Regions from separate parts of the Frankia sp. BMG5.23 genome, predicted to be linked through region 2. Evidence: riboswitches for the same ligand, from Rfam matches in the RefSeq annotation. Region 2 holds a riboswitch; the other holds the start of a gene.
The links. Region 2 has a riboswitch for cyclic di-AMP ahead of BMG523DRAFT_RS06225 (C40 family peptidase). Riboswitches for the same ligand answer to the same signal wherever they lie in the genome.
Positions count from the first base shown of each region.

Region 1 (6,999 bases), on a different contig from region 2:
GCCACGCCAGACGTATATGCCGAGATGCTCGACCGGGCGAAGGCCCAGTCCTTCGCCTACCCCGCGATCAACGTGACCTCGTCGCAGTCCCTGAACGCCGCGCTGCGGGGCTTCACCGAAGCCGGCAGTGACGGCATCGTGCAGGTGTCCACCGGCGGTGCCGAGTACCTGTCCGGCTCGACGGTGAAGAACATGGTCCTCGGCGCGGAGGCACTGGCCGAGTTCGCCCACCACGTCGCGAAGGCGTATCCGGTCAACATCGCCCTGCACACCGACCACTGCCCGGCCGACAAGCTTGACACCTACATCCGCCCCTTGATCGCGATCTCGAAGAATCGGGTGGCCCAGGGACGCGAGCCGCTCTTCCAGTCGCACATGTGGGACGGCTCGGCGGTCCCCCTCGAGGAGAACCTCAAGATCGCCGAAGAACTACTCGCGGACGCCGCCGCCGCGAAGATCGTTCTCGAGGTCGAGATCGGGGTCGTCGGCGGCGAGGAGGACGGCGTCGTCGGCGCGATCGACGAGAAGCTCTACACGACGCCGGAGGACATGTGGCGGACGGCCGAGGTGCTCGGCACCGGCGCGAAGGGGCGCTACCTGCTCGCCGCCACCTTCGGCAACGTGCACGGTGTGTACAAGCCCGGAAACGTCAAGCTACGCCCGACGATTCTGCACGAAGGACAGGAGTACGTCGCCAGGAAGCTCGGGCTGCCAGCCGGCGCGAAGCCGTTCAACCTCGTCTTTCACGGCGGTAGCGGGTCGGCTCTCACCGAAATCCGCGAGACCCTCGACTACGGGGTGGTCAAGATGAACGTGGACACGGACACCCAGTACGCATTCACCCGCCCCATCGTGGACCACGTGTTCAAAAACTATGACGGCGTTCTCAAGGTGGACGGTGAGGTCGGCGTGAAGAAGGCGTACGACCCGCGTACCTACGGAAAGCTCGCGGAGAGCAGCATGGCGGCCCGCGTCGCCCAGGCGTGTGAGGACCTCCGTTCCGCCGGCACCAGCCTCGGGCGGGCATAGTCGGGCCCAGGAGCGCACGCCGGCTGGCGGGATCGGTTCGTCGGATACCGGCCGCTTGTCCGCCGGCCGGCGGACAAGCGGACAGATAGCCGCCGGCCGCGAACGGGCAACCGAGCAACCGCCGCCGCTCGTCCGAGGACATTCTCCGGACCCCTCGGTCCGACCCTCTCCATCATTTCCGGCGGACGGAACGACCGGCACGCGGCGGACATCCGACCCGCCCCGGTCCGATGCACGACCCGCCGATTTCCCGTACTATGCCGGCCCGCGCGGTCCCCCGGTCGCTCCGACGGCTGGGGGACCACTGTTTAGCGGGCGCGGCATCCCGCTCCTCGCGTAACGCCGCCCCCGCCGGCAACCAGCAGGTTTCGGCCAAATGAGCGGACACGCACCGGACCTTCGGTAACCGTTCACCTACCGCCCCACCCCCAGGGAACCCCTTCGCCCACTGTGGTGATCCGACGGGCGCTTTTCACAGTCGGTGTCCGATTGAATCCGCCGTGTGCAAAAATCACAACGCCGCAAGTTACCGCCCGATTTCCGTTGTTTTTCTCACAAAAACAGGCTTCAATGGACGAAGCGTAGTATCAGGCCGATCACTCGCGTCGATCTCGTAGCAGGGCCGTCACGCCTTTGTCGACATGTCACGCATCTGGCCTGATGTGGGACTCTCCGCTCATCGTCGACCATCGGCAAACAGGGTGATCGGCCGAGCACAAATGCCTCCGCACGCCGTACCGCCAGGTTGATGAGCGGGCGCGCACGCGCGATACCAGGCCGCCAGTTCCTACTCAAGCAGGCGCGCCGAGTGTGCTCTTTTTCACGCACCCTATTCAATGCTTGGCGACTCGCCGGGCGGCGTGGTTATGGTTTTCGCCGTGCCCGGCAACAACGTCGGGCATTCGTCGGGCGGCACGCCGAATCCTGCCCCTGGCCGACGATTTCTCGAACCGGGCGGCAGGAACGGGGGACCCATCTCCGAGTATCGAAAGGATTCGATGCTCTCGGGGTGAAGCCATGTGCGACGACCACCCGGAAAGGTATTTCCGGTGCGGCTTCCGTCTCCAGGGATCCCTGGCACGGCCGGGCAGTTCCCAGCCCGAATCCGACAGCTCACCTCGCAGGCGTGGGGAAGGACCACAAGACATGTCCGACGCACGTATCAGTGGCCGACAATGCCGCGCCGGTACCCGCAGCCGGGCCCGGGCCCTCGTGGTCGCACCAGTACTCGCGGCGGCGGTGGGCGGCACCTTCGCGCTCAGCCAGCCGGCCGATGCGGCCACCACCTGGACGGGCCTGCGGCAGTGCGAGTCCGGCGGTGACTACACGACCAACACCGGCAACGCGTACTACGGCGCTTACCAGTTCTCCGCCAGCACTTGGCACAGCCTCGGCTACGGCGGTCTGCCGCACCAGGCTTCCCCGGCCGTCCAGGACGAGGCCGCGCTCAAGCTCGCCCGACGGTCCGGCTTCGGCCAGTGGCCGGCCTGTGGCCGCGGGATGGGCGCCGACCAGCTCGCGGGCGGCTCGTCGAGCTCCTCGGGCCAGGCCTCGCGCACGACGGAACGCCGCGAGCTGACGGTCAGCCCCATCTCCATGAGCACCCCCGTATTCACCCGTAACCTGACGACCGCACTGGCCAGGCAGGTACGTGACGACGTGCGGGCCTGGCAGGCCCGCGTCAACCATCTGGGCTATCCGATCACGATCGACGGCCGCTACGGACCACGCTCCGCCGCAGTCGCCCGCGCCCTGCAGGCCGCCAAGGGACTCGCCGTCGACGGCATCGTCGGCCCGGCGACCTGGCGGGCCACCTTCCGCTGATCCTCCCCATCAGCCCCATCAGCTCCATCAGCTGATCCATTCGCTCCGCCCCCGTGGCGGAGGGACGACCGCCGCGGGAACCGGACATCCCACCCCGGCGACACCGGTCAGGGGATCTCACCTCGACGACGGGCTGGCCCGACCTGTCTCCGGACGATCTCCGGTTGACGGCCCGTACGGGCCGGCCCGTACAACCCACCACCAGCATCACCAGGACCGCACCCTGACCGGCCTCCGGCAGGGCCGATCTTCGGCAGAGCCGATCTTCGGCAAGGCCGACGAGGAACAGCAGGACCAGCGAGCCACCTGCGGAACCTGTATGGAAGTGGCACGATTCGCGCGATCCTCACTGGTTACTCCGGACCACCCCGGTTTGCGCTCCATGAGCGGTTCTCGCTAGAGTGCCGCTCACTCGCCTCGTCGGCGAGGCCGCCCGGACGGACGCCGAGTCCTGCCCCCGTACGAGCGGCCGGAACGAACATCGACCGCAGCGGGCAGGAGTGGGGGACCCACATTTCGGGCGCCGCAAGCGGCGTCCTTGGGGTAAAGCCGGTGCGTCCCGGCCCATGGTGGAGAGCGGTTCCCACCCGGGGTCGGATCCTCCGGCCGGGCCATCCCAGCCCGCACCCGACAGCTCACCCCGCAGGCGACGGGATTGGACTGACATGCCCTCTGGGCGTCGTGGCGGCAGACATCGAGCACCGCAGGCCCCATCGCCCGCCGGTCGCATCCTGCGCACCACCGGCGCGGTCACGGCCATCGTCGGCAGCGGCCTCGCGGTCACCGCGGCTCCGGCGGGCGCGGCCACCTCCGACGACTTCGCCAAGCTCCGCCAATGCGAGTCCGGCGGCAACTACGCGGTCAACACCGGCAACGGCTTCTCCGGTGCCTACCAGTTCGACGACCAGACCTGGCACGGGCTCGGGTACTCCGGCCGCCCGTACCAGGCATCGCCCGCCACGCAGGACGAGGCGGCCGCGAAGCTCTACAACCAGCGGGGCTGGCAGCCATGGCCGTCCTGCTCGGTCAAGATGGGCCTGACCAACAACGGCCCGGCCAGTGTCCCGGGCGGCTCCGGTGACGTCATCCAGCAGGCCATCACCCCGGTGGAACCCCCCATGACGCTGGACCGGGCCCGCCGGGAGATGGGGGACGGCTCGTTCAGGGGCACGGTCCTCGACGCGTCCCTCAGCGACGACGTTCGCCCGGACGCCTTCGTCTGGCAGGACAGGATGCGTCAGAAGGGCTTCGTACTCACCGTCGACGGCAAGTTCGGACCGCAGTCGCAGGGCATCGCCGCGCTGTACTCGTACCTCACCCGGGTGAGCGACGGTCAACCCGGGGTCGTCGGCCAGAATCTGTGGAACGTCAGCGTCAGGGCCTGACCGACCGGTCACCGTGCGCGCAGGGCAAGCGCGTCCGGGGTGACCTCCATGACGTGTGCGGCCGGTCGTCGGGCAGGATGCACTCATGACGACGCCGTCCACCTCGGGAAAGCCCAACCTGCTCTCCGGTCCGCCGCCGACGCTCCTGCCCTCCGACGCGGCCGCGACCGATGCGCTGGTCGCCGGTGATCCGCCGGATGCCGTCGCCGCCCGGCTGCCCGCGTTCAGCGTGCCTTGGGCCGCGCTCGCCGAGCTCGCGCTCACCGGCGGACGACCCGTCGAGGCCTATGCCTACGCCCGCACGGGCTATCACCGCGGCCTCGACGCCCTGCGCCGCTCGGGCTGGAAGGGCAACGGGCCGATCCCCTGGTCACACGAACCCAACCGCGGGTTCCTGCGTTCGCTCGCCGCTCTCGGTCGGGCGGCCGCGGCCATCGGGGAGGCCGAGGAGGCCACCCGCTGCCGGACGTTCCTGGCCGACAGCGATTCCGTCGCTGCCAGTGAGCTCGGCTTCACCTGACAGTGAGTTCATCAGGCCGCGTCGGTGGTGGAGACCAGCGAGGATGCCGCAGCCGGCCCCACGACCCCGCCATCCCTAGTAACCTCGCCCGGTGCCTGCTCTTGTCCTCATCGGTGCCCAGTGGGGCGACGAGGGAAAAGGAAAGGCGACCGACCTCCTGGGCGGCGCCGTCGATTACGTCGTCCGGTACCAGGGTGGCAACAACGCCGGCCACACCGTGGTCATCGGGGCGGAGAGTTACGCGCTCCACCTGATTCCCAGTGGCATGCTGCGGGCCGACTGCGTTCCCGTGATCGGCAACGGGGTCGTCATCGACCCGGGCGTGCTGCTGGCCGAGATGGACGGGCTCACCGCCCGCGGCATCGACGTCTCCCGGCTCCTGATCAGCGCGAACGCCCATCTGATCATGCCCCATCACCGGGCGCTGGACCGGGTCATCGAGCGTTACCTGGGCAAGGCGCGGATCGGTACCACCGGTCGCGGCATCGGTCCCACCTACGGCGACAAGGTTGCCCGTACGGGCATCAGAGTGCAGGATCTCCTCGACCCGGGCATCTTCCACAAGAAGCTCGAACTGGTGCTACGGGAGAAGAACCAGGTCCTGGCCAAGGTCTACAACCGGCGCCGGATCGAGCTCGACGAGGTGGTCGAGGAGTACGCCGACTACGCGAAACGCCTGCAACCCCACATCGCCGACACCGGTCTGATCCTCGACCGGGCGCTGCGCGCGGGCAAGGTCGTGCTGCTCGAAGGCTCCCAGGGCACCCTCCTCGACGTCGACCACGGCACCTACCCGTTCGTCACGTCATCGAACCCGACCGCCGGCTACGCGGCCACCGGCGCCGGCATCGGCCCGACGAGGATCAGTCGGGTGATCGGCATCATCAAGGCCTACACGACCCGGGTCGGCGCCGGCCCCTTCCCCACCGAACTGGACGACAAGGTCGGAGAGGAGCTGCGCCGCATCGGCGGGGAGTTCGGCGTGACGACCGGCCGGGCGCGGCGCACCGGCTGGTTCGACGCCGTAATCGCCCGCTACGCGGTGCGGGTCAACGGCCTGACCGACCTTTTCCTCACCAAACTGGACGTCCTGTCGGGCTTCGACCGGGTGCCCATCTGCGTCGGCTACGACCTCGGCGGCGAACGGGTTGACGAGATGCCCATGACCCAGACCGAGTTCCACCACGCCAAGCCGATCTACACCGACCTGCCCGGCTGGCACGAGGACATCTCCGACGTCCGGTCGTTCGCCGACCTGCCCGGCGCCGCGAAGGACTACATCAGGGCGTTGGAGGAGTTCTCCGGCGCCCCGGTGTCGGCGGTCGGCGTCGGTCCCGGGCGGGACCAGACGCTCGTCATCAATGACCTGGTCTGAAACGACTGGTCCGGAACGGACCTGATCTGATCCCGCCCGGCGCGGGCCGAGATCCGGTCGGTTCCGGTTGCACCCGGAAGCATTACCGTCGACGCTTAGGCGGTCACGCAAAGCAATGACGTCCGGGGGTGGTGGCGGTGGCCGTTGTCAGGTCCCGGCCGTCGGATGACGATCCTTCCATCCCCGGGCGGACACCGCTGTCGCTGCCGGAACCGGCCGAAGCCCCGCAACCGGCCCGTTGGCCACCAGCCGTGAGACGCGGTTACCTGCACCCGACCGACTCCGACGCCTGGCCGGTCGGGTTCTCCCCCACCGGCGAGGCTCTGCCGCAGACCCTGACCGACGTGCTGCTGCGGGGCAGCCACGCCATCCGGAGCTCGAAGCGGGCCGAGGCACAGCGGCTCGAACGCGCCGCGGCCGTCGCCAGTCACGTCGACGCCCAGATCCGTGACTTCCTGGACTTCTGCGCGGCCGAACACCTGGTACCACCGGTCACGGTGCGGGCGACCCGCACCGCGCCGCACCGCGCGCCGGCGCGGTACCGTGCCGGGCGGCCGCTGCCCGCGCTGGACCTGAGCGAGGGCGGGGCGACACGGGCGACACGGGCGGTCACGGACCCGGCGGCCCGGGCCGACCCGGCGGATCGGGCGGACCGGGCGGATCGGGCGGACCGGGCGGACGCGGGTGAGGCGGCCGTTGACCCCGGTCGCCGCCGGCGTTGGCCGGGACGGCGGGAACGGCTGCAGGCGTGGCCGCTGCTGTACTGGCGCTGCGAGAACTTCCCGGCTGCGGGGCGGTCGCTGCACCTGTTCGTCGAACCGGGTGGGCGCGCCTTCGAAGGCCGCGACGATCCCGCCCCGCTGACC
Region 1 is NZ_JDWE01000006.1:1,940-8,938, forward strand. Features, by position in the region: gene fbaA (class II fructose-bisphosphate aldolase) at 1-1,029, shown strand, start outside; cyclic di-AMP (ydaO/yuaA leader) riboswitch at 1,935-2,169, shown strand; gene BMG523DRAFT_RS04145 (transglycosylase family protein) at 2,176-2,853, shown strand; cyclic di-AMP (ydaO/yuaA leader) riboswitch at 3,327-3,516, shown strand; gene BMG523DRAFT_RS04150 (transglycosylase family protein) at 3,519-4,238, shown strand; gene BMG523DRAFT_RS04155 (DUF3151 domain-containing protein) at 4,324-4,758, shown strand; gene BMG523DRAFT_RS04160 (adenylosuccinate synthase) at 4,850-6,133, shown strand; gene BMG523DRAFT_RS04165 (hypothetical protein) at 6,313-6,999, shown strand, end outside.
Region 1: it holds a riboswitch for cyclic di-AMP, as region 2 does, so the genes downstream of both, BMG523DRAFT_RS04145 (transglycosylase family protein) here and BMG523DRAFT_RS06225 (C40 family peptidase) in region 2, are expected to answer to the same signal.

Region 2 (6,999 bases):
AGAAGTTCGTCCTCCAGCGTCGCATGTTCGACCATCAACGCGGCCAGATCCCGGCGCAGGTTCGCGACCGGCTCCGCGGGCCGGTTGAGGTCCCCCTGGACGTACTGTTCAATGCCGCGCATCACCGAGGAGCAGCGCCGCGCCAAGCGGCCCAGGTCCGCCACCCGCGCCCGGCCGCCCACGACCCGGCGGGCCATCTCCGGGTAGACCACCGACTCCATCGCGCTCAGGTGCGCGGAGACGGCGGCCACGGCCGCGTCGCTGGCGCGCAGCGCCTGCCGCGGGTCGGTCGACGGACCATCCACGTCACCGTGGGCACCGACGTCGCGCGAGAGCTCGATCAGACGGACGGCATCCTGATGCGCGGCCTCCACCAAGGTCACCAACGTCTCGGCCATGACCACCTCGCAGCCCATGGGCGGATACCCAGCGGAGAGCTACCGGGATCCAAAGCTACGCCTATCCGACCCGGTCCGCATCTCGGCAGCCACCACGCAGCCGTAACCCGGTACCCACAAAGGGTGCCAGTCGCCTCGCTCGGCACCTACACTCTCAGGCTTGGTCCCCCTGGTGTCCGGCCGTGGCCGCGCCGAACGGCACCGTCACCGGGCGAGGAACTCGTCGAGATCGGCGAGGAACCTCGTCTCGTCCTCGACCACCAGGCCGCCGACATCGGCGTGGCCGGGCGGACCCGGCTGCGCGAGCACAATCGAACCGGCGCCGTGCCGGATGGTGAGCCGCCGCCCGAGCATCGCGGCCAGTCGCATGGAAGCCGACCCGCAGGCCTCGTCCTCGGTGACGCCGTGCCTGCTGGCGAAGGCCCGGGCCCGCACGACCCCGCCCGGCTCATCCTCCCACGCCCAGAGCTGGGTCAGGTCCTCGGCGGGTGGACGGGGCAGGTCGAGCGCGTCGACCTGGCCCGGGTCCGCGAGCATCTCATGCCACCAGCAGGGCACGGCGGCCAGGGCGCCGCGGACCCAGACCCGGCCCTGCTCCTGCCAGCTGACCGCCTCGCCGCCGGCCGGGCGGAGGATCTCCGGATGGCCACCGAGCAGCCGACCCAACAGCCAGGCCGACCCCACCAAGGCGTGCCCCGCCATGGGCAGCTCCCCGGTGGGCGTAAAGGTGGCCAGCTCCGCCAACTCCGGGTCGTCGACGAAGACCGTGGCGGGGCAGCCCAGTCGGCGCGCGACGACGGACCGCTCCCGCGCGTCGGGCAGCAGCTTCGCGGCATCCAGCACCACGGCGAGCAGGCTGCCGCCGGCGCCCGTCTCGTCGGCGAACACCCGAAGCGTGCGTACCTCGATCCCGATCACTCGATCCTCCCTGTGACGTATCCCATGCGCCGGACGTGTATCTCACCCTTCGTGCCACACCACGCCGGCACAGTTGCCAGGCATCCGCGTCCACGGTGAAGCCCGGATCGCCTCCGGACGGCCGGCACCGACTTGTCACCATGAAGGTTCACCAGCGGGGAAGGGCGTGGGAGATGCCGACAGGTGGACCTGGACATGGATCGGCGGCAGGGAAGAAGGCAGTGATGCGGGACGACGCGGTGCCGGGCGAAAGGGTACGCGACGAGACGGTACGCGAGACCCGGGGACGCGACGTTGATGGCGCGCGCCCGGACGGCGGCGACCACGGCAGCCAGCATCCCGTTCGGGAGGTGCTGGGGGACGCCCTGGAGCAGGCGTCGGCCAACGCCCATAAGCTCGCCGGCGCGCTGACCCGTCCGGTCTCCCTGGTCCGGGTGGGTCGCAAACGACGCGGGGCGCCCCGCTCCGAGCTACCGCGGACACCGGACGGGCGCGTCATGGCCTGCGGCGTGTACAGCCATGGCCGGCGGGTCACCATGGACATCGACCAGGCCGACGCGCTGCGGTTGGCGCGGTCCGAACGCAACGGGTTCGCCTGGCTCGGCCTGTTCGAGCCGAGCTACGAGCAGCTCACCGCGATCGCCGAGGAGTACAGGCTGGACAAGCTCGCGGTGGAGGACGCGGTCACCGGCCACCAGCGCCCCAAGCTCGAGCAATACGAGAACCACCTGTTCATGGTGCTCAAGACGACCAGTTACGTGGAGCACACCCAGGTAACGGGCACCTCCGAGGTAGTCACCACCGGCGAAATCATGATCTTCCTCGGCGAGGACTTCGTCGTGACCGTGCGGCACGGCAGGCACGGGGAGATGACGAAGCTGCGCGGCCGGCTGGAGGCCAACCCGGAGATGCTCCGGCACGGCCCGACGGCCGTGCTGCACGCCATCTGCGACAGCATTGTGGACGACTACGTCCGCACCGTGGAAAGCATCCAGGCCGACGTCGACCAGATCGAGACGGGCGTCTTCCACCGGGATCAGAAGCCGTCGACGGAAAGCGCCTACCAGATGAAACGCGAGCTTCTGGAGCTCAAGCACGCGGTGCTGCCGCTCGCGGGCCCGTTGCGTACCCTCACCATGGACGCCCCCACGATGGTCGACGTGGCGATGCGCCGTTACTTCCGGGACGTCGCCGACCACCTCGAGCAGGTCAGCGAGCGAATAGCTCACTTCGACGAGCTGCTTTCCTCCGTGCTCCAGGCGACGCTGACGCAGGTGACGATCGCGCAGAACGAGGACATGCGACGGATCAGTGCCTGGGTGGCGATCGGCGCCGTCCCGACCGCCGTCGCCGGGATCTACGGCATGAACTTCGACCACATGCCGGAGCTTCGTCAGACGTGGGGCTACCCGGCCGTCCTGGCCGTCATTACGACGATCTGTCTGTTTCTCTACCGTGCGTTCAAGCGCAACGGCTGGCTCTGACACCGACCTGCATGCTATGCGCGCATAGACCACGACAATGACGGCAGATCCATAGTCCCTTTTTACTATAAGTTGGCTGACGCGACGTATCCGTACGATGGGTTACCCCTGGCCCGCCACGTCGGTTACCGTTACCAACCGTGTCGGAGCAACCGGGTCTCGCGCCAGCCGCTCGGCGCGGTCCCCGCCGACCCCCCACCCCTCGGGGGACTCCATGACCTCGCCTGACCCCAAGAGTCGTAAAACGGCCATCCTGCCCGATCGGGGCGATCTCATCGCGGAGCTCGCCGGCCGGCTGGAGGCCCTCGACGCGCTCCTCAACCGGCTGGAGGATGCCGAGCGGCAGGCCGCCGACGCCAGCGAGCATCTCATCCGGACCCGCCGGTGGCAGGAGGACACGGTCCGGACCATCCAGGAGGAGCGGGCTCGGATGCGCCAGCGCCAGCACGCCCTCGACGAGCTCGCCGACCACGCCCGCGCCGCGGTCGAGGCGCTGGCGCACCACCGCTCGCTGCCCCGTGAGGTCCACGAGCTCGCGGTCGAGCTCCAAGTGCTCGATGCGGCGGGATTCCTCACCCGCCGCGGCTCCCGGTCCCGCTGAGGGGGGTGCACACCCGGCCTCACCCGTCGACTACTTTAAGTAGTCAAAATCGCCCACGGGCCGCGGGAGGGCTACCCGCCCGCCCGCCTCTCACCCGGACCGGCCGCCGCCGCGGACCCCACACGCAACGAAAAACCAGCAGGACAAACGGGGCGCGAAGGGCCTTAGGGCCGCCCGGTCAGCCCGGCCGACCGCGCGGGCCGCCGACGCCGCGCGACGGGAACTTCAACGCGCACTCGCTGTAGTTGGGAAGGACTAGTGTTTACCCACCCCATCCAAGTGGACTAGTCTCACGCCGACGTCACGACAACACCGGGCCGAACGCCGAGTCCTGCCCCCGGCCCCGGTGTCCCCTCCGAGTCGTCATCAGGGGCAGGAGCGGGGGACCCACCTCCACCGGCCGGCGCCGATCCGCGGTGTCGACCTAGGGGTGAAGCTCGACGCGTGAAGGTCACGCGAGAGCCGGGCAGCCCAGCCCGAACCCGACAGCTCACTTCGCAGGCGCACGGGAAGGAATACACCGTTGTCCGCGCAAAGCGTGCAGCTCGACGAAGAAACGCGAGGCGCCGGTCGCGGCCGTCACCGCGCACCCTCCGCGCCCCCGGCCGCCCGCAGCCGGGCCCGGGCCCGCGCCTTCGCCGCCGTGACCACCGGGACCGTCGCGGTCTCCGGAGTGGCTCTCGCCGGCTGCGCCACCGACATCAACGCCGACGCCGCGAAGGACGAGCAGCCGAACACCGCTCCGATCACCCTCGCCGCGCAGATCGGCTCCCAGGCCGCCCTGGGGGGCAGCATCGCCGCCGCGGCGGTCAGCACCCACGGCTCCACCTCCCTGCTCGGCTCGACGGGCGGTGTCGACGCCCCGCCCCTGGCCGGCAAGGTTCAGGTCGGTCTCCGGGTGACCAACCCCGACGTGAGCGTCAGCGCGGACCAGCCGATCGACATCGGCTTCTCGCTCTACAACGAGCAGACCCACGAACCGCTGGCGAACCAGCTGGTCAAGGTGCAGGTGAAGCTCCCCACCGGGTGGGCCACCTTCAAGCACCTTTACACCAACGCCCAGGGCTACGCCTCCTACACGGCCCGGGTGCTCACCACCACGAATGTCACCGCGGTCTTCGACGGCACGGACGCCCTGCAGTCCGCCCGCTCGGCGAACGACGCCACCCTGCGCGTACGGCCGGCGCCCACCCCCCGGCTCGTCCGCAACGCCGCCTGGTCGGATCTCCTCACGACAGGGGACGCCGCGGACCAGGCGTCGGTTCCGGTCCCGTCGAGCTCCCTCGGGGAGAAGGCCGTCTACCTGGCCTCCCTGCAGGCCGGCAAGCCCTACGTCTACGGTGCGGAGGGCCCGAGCTCGTTCGACTGCTCCGGCCTCATCCAGTACATCTTCAAGCAGCTCGGCAGGAGCGTGCCGCGGACGACCGACGCCCAGTTCGCCGCCGCCACCCGGGTGTCGCAGTACAACAAACAGCCCGGCGACCTGATCTTCTTCGGGACACCCGGGAACATTTACCACGTCGGCATCTACGCGGGCGACGGCATGATGTGGGCGGCGCCGCACACCGGCGACGTCGTGTCGCTCAAGAAGATCTATACCACCTCCTACTACGTCGGTCGGATCCTCTAGCGGCCGGTCGGAGCCGGCGCACCGCCCTCATGCCGACGCAACGGCTCACCCGGCTCCGGTGGATCGCCTTCGCGGCTGGGGCGCGGACCACACGAGCCCTGCCAGTCCACGAGCGGCCGGCTACCGAGCCCCTCTCCAGGCGCCGACCCGAAGCCGTGGAAGCCGGACCCGGGACTCCCACCCACCGGCGAAGCCGCGGACAGACCAGCAAGCGGGCCCTGTCACCGCCCGACAACCCGCCTATGTGGTTCCTTTCCAGCTCTCCGGACGGGCCCTCCTTCCGGTGGGACGGACGTCAGATCTCCCCCCCATCTGACGTCCGTCCGGCCGGAAGGCCCCCGATTCCGCCGGCCTTCCCTCGGATTCCCCCCCCATCCGCACGGGAAGGCCGGCGGGCCTCGGGCCCCGGCCGACCAGGTCCGCCGATGCCGCTACCCCCCTCCCGGCGGCATCGGCGGACTTCAGCCCTCGGTCTCTGCCCGGTGCGGAAACCGCCCGGCCCGCTCGCGGGCGCCGCGGTCAGGCCCCCAGCCGGTGACCAGACGAGAACTTCCACAGGGTCTCGCTGACCTTCCGGTCCCAGGAGGCCTCCGGGGCCCGGCCCTCCGGGACACGGTCCTGGCAGGTCGGCCCGGGCTCCGGGTCGAACTGCCCGACGACGCCGACCGCGGCGAACTCCGGCTTACCCGGGGCGCAGGCGGCGGTCAGGGCCAGCCGGGCACCCTCGCCGATCCCCCACACGTAGACCCGGTTCGGATCCACCTTGGTCCGTTTCGTGGAGACGAAGCGGACCACGTCGCGCAGATAGCGCACGTCGGCCCCCTCGGGTCCGTCGATCCGCCACGTGCCGCCCACGGCTTCCGGGAAGGCCACCGCGAAGTCGCGGGAGTTCGCGAGCTTGCCGGCGTCACTCTGCCGGTCAAGTGACTTCGCGTCCGCGTTGTCGTCGTGCAGGATCAACACCAGCGGAAGCGGGTTGGCGGGATCGGACGGGGCCTGGACGAGCAGCTCGCGGCCCGCCGACGCGTAGTCGCCGGGCAGGCTGACCCGCTGGGTCTTCGGGCGGTCACGGGTCCCGAGGTAGCCCCAGACGACCACGATCACGACACCGACGATGAGCACGGTTCTCTTGTTTTTGCCCCACCATCCGGCGAGGGGATTCGACACCACGGTCCAACCGAACCACACCGCTGGCCGGGAAACGCCGCAAACCTGGCAGCAGATGACGACAAGACCGGGGTCAGACCGGGGCCTGTCCGCCTTGTCCCCCCACTTGTCCCCCCAAAAAAAGCCAGGGGAGGCGTCAGGTGACGGCCAACGCGCGGCGCCGGGCCTGGCGCAGCACCTCCACCTCGCGGGGCGCGTCCAACGGCGGCAGCGGACCATGGACCCAGCTCAGCAGGAGATCGGCGAGGGCGGGATTCTGCGCGAGCACCGGCCCGTGCAGGTAGGTGCCGATGACCCGGCCATCCACGATGCCGTCCGTTCCGCCGTCACCGTCACCGATCCCGAGCCGGACCGTACCGAGCGGGATGCCGCTCGCGCCGGGCAACCGCCTCGTCCGCCCGGCGTGATTCTCATACCCGTACAGGGTGGGCAGGCCGAGCCGTGCGTCCGGTTCCACCACGATGTCCCCGACCGCACGCGCCGGCGGCGCGTCCGACGGGCCGAAGGAGCGACGGGTCTCCACGTCGACGAGATTCAGCCCCTCGTGGATCTCCCCACCGGATGGGAAGGTCGCGCCGATCACCTGGTAGCCGGCGCACACGGCGAGCACCGCCGCTCCCGAGCTCACCGCTCGCCGGATCGCCCGGTTCTGCCGGATGCCGTCCGCGGCGAGGACCTGCGGTGCGTCCTCGCCGCCGCCGAGCAGGTAGATATCACAGCTCTCGGGCACCGCCGACCCCGCGGGAACGTTCACCACCTCGACCGGCAAACCACGCCAGCGCAGGCGCTGGGACAGCACGA
Region 2 is NZ_JDWE01000008.1:141,220-148,218, reverse strand. Features, by position in the region: gene BMG523DRAFT_RS06245 (hemerythrin domain-containing protein) at 1-398, opposite strand, end outside; gene BMG523DRAFT_RS06240 (PhzF family phenazine biosynthesis protein) at 603-1,316, opposite strand; gene corA (magnesium/cobalt transporter CorA) at 1,541-2,800, shown strand; gene BMG523DRAFT_RS06230 (hypothetical protein) at 3,015-3,401, shown strand; cyclic di-AMP (ydaO/yuaA leader) riboswitch at 3,753-3,919, shown strand; gene BMG523DRAFT_RS06225 (C40 family peptidase) at 3,925-5,031, shown strand; gene BMG523DRAFT_RS06220 (PHB depolymerase family esterase) at 5,551-6,153, opposite strand; gene BMG523DRAFT_RS06215 (type 1 glutamine amidotransferase) at 6,335-6,999, opposite strand, start outside.